One region of the Blastococcus jejuensis genome, then DNA from elsewhere that is predicted to be linked to it. Evidence: riboswitches for the same ligand, from Rfam matches in the RefSeq annotation. Region 1 holds a riboswitch; the other holds the start of a gene.
The links. A riboswitch is a leader RNA that binds a small molecule or an ion and turns the genes downstream of it on or off. The one in region 1 is predicted to bind cyclic di-AMP.

Region 1 (3,393 bases):
CCGACCCGCACGGCTGGGAGGTGCGGCGGCTGCCGTCCGGGAGGGCCGACGGCCCGGGTGTCGAGGCACCGGCCGACCTGCTGCTGGACGCGGCGTCGGGGCGGGTCAACCCGGTGCCCGCGGTGGCCCGCCGGAAGCTGCGCGTGCACGAGGTCGGCGGCCTGCTGAAGCTGGCCCCGATCGTCTCGGCCGTGCCGGGCATCCCCGGTGGTCCGATCCTGCAGCTGGCGGCCCGCACGGTGGGCGGTGCCGGCGGGGTGATCGGCCGCCTGCTCGGTAGGAACTAGGCGGGAACGGCGGCGCGCCGCCGACGCCACAGCAGGGTGCCGACCCCGACCGCGACGACGACGAGGGCGGCGAGCGACAGCACGAGCGACGTGGTGGCCGGGTCGACCGCGAACCCGACCGAGGCCCCGACGCCGACCTGCAGGACGGTGCTCGGCACCAGCCCGAGCGCCGTCGCCACCCCGTACGGCGCGAGCCGCACCCCCGTCAGGCCGGCGCCGTAGCTGAGCGCCACGAACGGCACGACCGGCAGCAGCCGGCCGGCCAGCACCGCGACGAAGCCGCGGTCGGCCACGAGCCCGTCGACGCGGGACAGCCGTGGGCCGGCCAGGCGGAGCGCCGCGGACCGGCCCAGCCACCGGCTGAACCCGAACGCGGCGAGCGCCGCCAGCAGTCCACCCGCGAAGGCGACGCCGACGCCCGTCGCGAAGCCGGCGACGAGGCCGACCAGCACCGAGACCGCCGACCGCGGCACGGGCGCGAGCAGGACGAGGGCCACGGCGAGCACCATGACTGCGACACCCGGCGCCCCGGCGCCGGCGACCTGGGACCGCACCGTCGCGACGCTCGGCAGGTCCAGCACCAGGGCTGCCCCCACGCCGGCGGCGAGCAGCAGGACGAGGACGGCGGCGCGCAGCCAGGTGCCGCGCGCCGCCGTCGTCATGTGCCCATAGTGCGCGACGACCGGCCGATCACCTGCCGCCGCGCTGCCGTGTCAGCAGCCGCCGAGGGAGATCCCCCGGGCGGACAGCCACGGCGTCGGGTTGACCCGGTTGGCGTACAGGCCGCCGTTGTGCACCTCGAAGTGCAGGTGCGGGCCGGTGGACTGACCGCGGTTGCCGACCTCGGCGATCTGCTGGCCCGCCGACACGACCTGCCCGGCCGAGACGAAGTACTGGTTCACGTGGCCGTAGAGCGTGATCGTGCCGTCGCCGTGCTCGACGGCGACCGCGAGCCCGAACCCGCTGGCCGGGCCGGCCTGCAGCACGACACCGGCCTCGGGGGTGTAGACCGGCGTGCCGATCGGGGCGGCGATGTCGACGCCGTTGTGCATGGCCCCCCAGCGCGTGCCGTAGCAGGAGGTGACCCGGCCCTGGGTGGGGGCGATCGCACCTCCGGCGGCGGACAGCAGCGGGGTGGACTGGGCCAGAGCGACCGCCGCTGCCGGATCGGCGACGCCCGAACGGCCCAGGGCGGCCTGCAGCTCTCGCTCCAGCGTCGCCTTCTCGGCCGCGGCCGCGTCGTAGGTGGCCCGGGCGGCGGCGAGCTGCTCGGTCGCCGCGGCCTCGGCCTGGGCGGCGGCCTGGGCCGCCCGGTCCTGCTCGGCGACGGCCTCGCGCGCGGCGCGGTCGGCCTGCGCCTCGCGCACCTCGGCGTCCTCCAGCTCGGCGAGCTGCCTCGTGCGCTCGTCGCCGAGCAGCTCGAGGGTGGCCGCCTGCTGGAGGAGCTCCGTCGGGCTCTCGGCGTCGAGCAGGAGGGCGACGTCACCGAACGTGTCGTCGCTACCCATGTAGGCCTGCCGGCCGATGGCCGCGACGTCGTCCTGCGAGTCGGCCACGGCCTGGCGGACGGCGGCCAGCTCGTCGGCGGCGGCCGCCGCGGCCGCCTGCGCCCCGCCGAGCGCGGCCTGCGCGGCCCGCGACGCCTCGCCGGCGGCCTCGGCCTCGACCGTCGTCCGCTGGAGGGTCTCCTCGGCCGCGGCGAGGCGTTCCTCGATCTGGTCGATCTGGGCGGACAGCGAGTCGTTCTCGGACTCCGCGGCCGGGCTCCCGGGTGCGGCGGTGGCGGCGTGCGTGCCCAGGAGGCTTCCGGTGAGCACTCCGGCGACGAGCAGCACGCGACGGGGCGTGCTCAACCGGGAGCGGGAGGGGCGGGGGGCTGTGGTGGCGCGGCTGTGCTCGATGTGCAGGGTCGCCAAGGCGACGCATCTCCGTTTCTGACGGCCGCCTACCGAGTTAGCTGACGGGTTCGGGCCGTTCAGTGCCCTACGTGCCTGCCACCCCCGTGTGCAGGCACGATTCACCCCGGTGAATCGGTGGGTCCCCGGTCCGCTCGGCCATCCGGCTCCGCGGTTCGGCGGGGTCCGGCCGAGGCCCTCGGGTCGAGGGACTGAACTCGTCCGAACCGTGCGCGACCGTACCCACCGATCCAGGGGTTGTCACAGCGGGATAACGAACAGCAGGTCAGCTCGTGGTACTTCCCGGTACGTCGTCGCGGACGGCGATCCCCCGGCTGCGGCGCGGTGATCCGGCCGGATCCGATCTGGCAGGCTGTGCAGGTGGGGCGGTAGCTCAGCCGGTCAGAGCAAGGGACTCATAATCCCTGGGTCGTGGGTTCGAGCCCCACCCGCCCCACCGAAGTTCTCGCTGGTCAGAGGCTTGTGTGATCCGGGGCAAGTTCCATGGCCTCGTCCCGTGCCGACATATGCCCACAGCCCGTTCCGTGACGTGGGCGACATGGGCGACCTCCATGCACTCGGCCCTGCGTTCCCGCGGGAGGATCGTCGAGCCGCCTACCTTGAGGCGCTTCCGCGGAAGCGTCTCAACGCTCTCGACGTCCTCACGTGGCCGTGTAAGGAACAAGGGCCGGCAGCCGAGGGACTTCCCGCTGATGGTGTCAGCGCGATGAGTAGCCCTGCGATGCCCTGCTGTTCAGGCGGTCCTCGTGGTCAGCGTCAGCTCCTCCAGCGGGGACGGCGAACGGACCGGCCCAGCGCCGCGTCTCGCCGGGACCGCAGTTCCTCTAGCTGTTCGGGCGGCGCGCCCGCCTTGGCATAGGCATCCAGGGCGCGGTCGTAGCGCTCGTCATCCGGGACCGCGTGGGCTGCAGCCGCCCAGAGGGCATCGGCCTGCAGTTCCGGCACATCCTCGCGCAGCCCCACCTCCGCCACCTCCTCCGCCAAAGCGACGGCCTCGTCGGCGCGGCCGAGGGCCGCCAGGGCGTCGGCTCGGCCGAGATCGACGGCAGCCACCTGGACGGACAGACCGCTTGCCGCGAATCCCTCCCGCGCGGCGCCGTAGAGGTCGAGTGCCGCGGTGGGGTGTCCGGCAACGACGAGCCGGTGTGCCTGCTCGCGCTGGACATCCGCTGTCAGGACCGGGTCACCTT
Region 2 (3,393 bases), on a different contig from region 1:
GATGGCCGGCATGAACGTCGTCGGCGACCTGTTCGGCGCCGGGAAGATGTTCCTGCCGCAGGTGGTGAAGTCCGCCCGCGTCATGAAGAAGGCCGTCGCCTACCTGATCCCGTTCATCGAGGCGGAGAAGCGCCCCGGCGACGCCGAGCGCGCCATCGGCAAGGTCGTCATGGCCACCGTCAAGGGCGACGTCCACGACATCGGGAAGAACATCGTCGGCGTCGTCCTGCAGTGCAACAACTACGAGGTCGTCGACCTCGGCGTGATGGTGCCCGCCCAGCGCATCCTGGACGCCGCCAAGGAGGAGGGCGCCGACATCATCGGGCTCTCCGGCCTCATCACGCCGTCCCTGGACGAGATGGTGAACCTCGCGTCGGAGATGGAACGCCAGGGCTTCGACATCCCGCTGCTCATCGGCGGGGCCACCACCTCGCGGGCGCACACCGCGGTGAAGGTCGCGCAGAAGTACCACGGCCCGGTGATCTGGGTGAAGGACGCCTCCCGGTCGGTGCCGGTGGTCGCGGCCCTGCTGTCCGACGAGCAACGCCCGAAGCTGCTGGCCGAGACCGACGCCGAGTACGAGACGCTGCGGGAGCGGCACGCCGCCCGCCAGGACACGCGCACGATGCTCCCGCTCGCCGCCGCGCGCGCCGCCGCACCGGAGATCGAGTGGAGCAGCTACCACCCGCCCCGGCCGAGGATGCTGCTGCAGCAGGCGATGGACGTGTGCGCGGGGCCCTCGTGCGACCACCTGCACCACGTGGCGACGCAGTTCGTCCGCAGCTTCCCCGACTACCCGCTGGAGGAGCTGCGGCACTACATCGACTGGCAGCCGTTCTTCACCACCTGGGAGATGCGCGGCCGGTTCCCCGACATCCTGCACAACCCGGCGTCCGGTGAGGCCGCCCGCCGGCTGTACGAGGACGCGCAGCAGATGCTCGACCAGATCATCGCGGGCCGGTGGCTGCGGGCCAGCGGTGTGTTCGGCCTGTTCCCGGCCAACCAGGTGCCCGGCGACGACATCGAGGTCTACACCGACGAGTCCCGCCGCACCGTGCTCACGACCCTGCACCAGCTGCGGCAGCAGACCGAGGGCCGCGACGGCTCGGCCCGCAAGTCCCTCGCCGACTTCGTCGCGCCCAAGGAGACCGGCCTCCGCGACTACGTGGGCGCCTTCGCCGTCACGGCGGGCCTGGGTGCGGGGGAGCGGGTCGCCGCGTTCAGGAAGGCCAACGACGACTACAGCGCGATCCTGCTCGAGTCGCTGGCCGACCGGCTGGCCGAGGCGTTCGCCGAACGCCTGCACGAGCGCGTGCGCAAGGAGTTCTGGGCCTACGCGCCCGACGAGCACCTCGACAACGACGCGCTGATCGCCGAGAAGTACCACGGCATCCGGCCCGCACCGGGCTACCCCGCCTGCCCCGAGCACACCGAGAAGCGGACCATCTGGGAGCTGCTCGACGTCGAGGCCCGCACCGGGATCGAGCTCACCGAGAGCATGGCCATGTGGCCGGGCGCGGCGGTCAGCGGGTTGTACTTCTCGCACCCCCAGGCGCGCTACTTCGTGCTGGGGCGGCTCGGGCGCGACCAGGTCGAGGACTACGCCCGCCGCAAGGGCTGGACGGTCGACGAGGCCGAGAGGTGGCTCTCGCCCAACCTCGGCTACCGCACCGAGGACGAGTGACCTCGTCCACATCTGGCAGAGGATCACAGTTCGGTAACGCGGATTCGTAGTACGTTGGCCTGCGTCCGCCGGGCCCCGCTCCTCGATCGAGGACCTCGGCCGGACACCGCCGAACTGCGCGCGGCCGAGCGTCGCGAGCAGACCGGGGACCCATGGTTCCTCTGGGGTGAATCCTGCGCGCGCGTGCGCGTGCCAGGTAGGGCAACTTCCGGCCCGAACCCGTCAGCTAACTCGGTAGGCGGCTAGGGAAGAACGGAGAGCCGCCCCTGTGGCGTCCCTGAACCTGCGCTTGCGCTCCATGACCACCCGCTCCATCTCCACCCGATCCACGGCCACCGAGGGCCGGCCCGCCGACGAGCATTCCGACGGCGCACCGCTCGACCTCATCGCCCGACCCGACGGTCGCCGGCACGGCGCCCCGCACTCCCGGGTGGCCTACGCCCTGGGGATCTCGGCTGTGTGCACGCTGGCCTTCGTCGACCTGGTGGCGGCGGGCCCGGCGGCGACCGCCACGGCCAGCTCCCAGTCGCCGTCCGTCGCCGTCGCCGACGCGCTGGGCATCGACGGCACCGGCGTCGACCAGCCGTCGACGGCGGACTCCGAGTTCCTCGGACAGCTCGCCGCGAGCCGGGCCGAGCGCGACGCGGACCAGGCGGCGGCGGCCGCGTCCCAGGCCCAGGCCGAGCAGGCAGCGGCGGAGGCGCAGGCCGCGGCGGAGGCCCAGGCGGCAGCCGAAGCCGCCGCGGCCGAGGCAGCAGCGGCCGAGGCAGCCGCGGCCGAGTCCGAGGCAGCGGCAGCGCCCGCGGCCAGTTCCAGCGGGACGGCGGCCACCGCCGTCGCGCGGATCTCCAACAGTGCCGGGCCGGTGCGACCGCAGGCGCAGGCCGCCGCGGACGCGGTGGTCTCGAACGTGCCCGGTGCCGCCGGCATCACCATCGGCGGCACCCGCGCCAGCGCCGCCGACCCCGGCGGTCACCCCTCCGGGCTGGCCCTGGACTACATGTGCAGCCCGTCCCTGGGCGACGCGATCGCCCAGTACCACATCGACCACTGGGACGAGCTGGGCGTGGAGTACATCATCTGGCAGCAGCGGATGCTGAGCTCGCCCGGCGGCTCCTGGCAGCCGATGGAGAACCGCGGCAGCGCGACGGCCAACCACATGGACCACGTGCACGTGAACTACCGCTGACCACCCGTCGTGACCTTGGCCACGCGCCAAGGCCCTGACCAGCGGTTCTCCGGGCCGTGGCCGCGTCGGCCACGGCCCGGGCCATCCTGCGGTGGGACGATGGCCGGGTGGAGGCAGTGCTGTTCGACATGGACGGAACCCTGGTCGAGACCGAGCAGCACTGGGGGACGGCGCTGCACGAGTTCGCCCGGCGCCTCGGCGGCCGGCTCTCCGACGAGGCTCGCGCAGCCACCGTCGGCACGAGCATGCGGACGTCGATGACCCTGCTCCACGACGACCTCGGCCTCGAGGTCACGGACGACCAGTTGCTCGTCGCCGCCCGCTGGGTCGAGGGCCGGGCCGCGGAGCTGCTGGCGGGGGAGATCATCTGGCGCCCGGGGGCGCGGGAGCTGCTCGAGGACGTCCGGTCCGCAGCGCTGCCGACCGCCCTGGTGACGACGACGCCCCGCCCGGTCGCCGAGCTCGTGCTGCGGCGCATCGACGAGGCGTTCCCCGACCTGCCGCCCTTCGACGTGACCGT

Region 2: it holds a riboswitch for cyclic di-AMP, as region 1 does, so the genes downstream of both, ABD644_RS10230 (VldE C-terminal domain-containing protein) here and ABD644_RS21745 (peptidoglycan DD-metalloendopeptidase family protein) in region 1, are expected to answer to the same signal.

What each region holds. Positions count from the first base shown of each region.
Region 1 covers NZ_BAAAVV010000019.1:39,846-43,238, reverse strand. The annotation lists gene ABD644_RS21755 (maleylpyruvate isomerase N-terminal domain-containing protein) at 1-287, shown strand, start outside; gene ABD644_RS21750 (TVP38/TMEM64 family protein) at 284-949, opposite strand; gene ABD644_RS21745 (peptidoglycan DD-metalloendopeptidase family protein) at 1,001-2,203, opposite strand; cyclic di-AMP (ydaO/yuaA leader) riboswitch at 2,215-2,374, opposite strand; tRNA gene ABD644_RS21740 (tRNA-Ile) at 2,566-2,639, shown strand; gene ABD644_RS21735 (hypothetical protein) at 2,960-3,393, opposite strand, start outside.
Region 2 covers NZ_BAAAVV010000004.1:130,909-134,301, reverse strand. The annotation lists gene metH (methionine synthase) at 1-1,684, shown strand, start outside; cyclic di-AMP (ydaO/yuaA leader) riboswitch at 1,797-1,940, shown strand; gene ABD644_RS10230 (VldE C-terminal domain-containing protein) at 1,983-2,873, shown strand; gene ABD644_RS10225 (HAD family hydrolase) at 2,981-3,393, shown strand, end outside.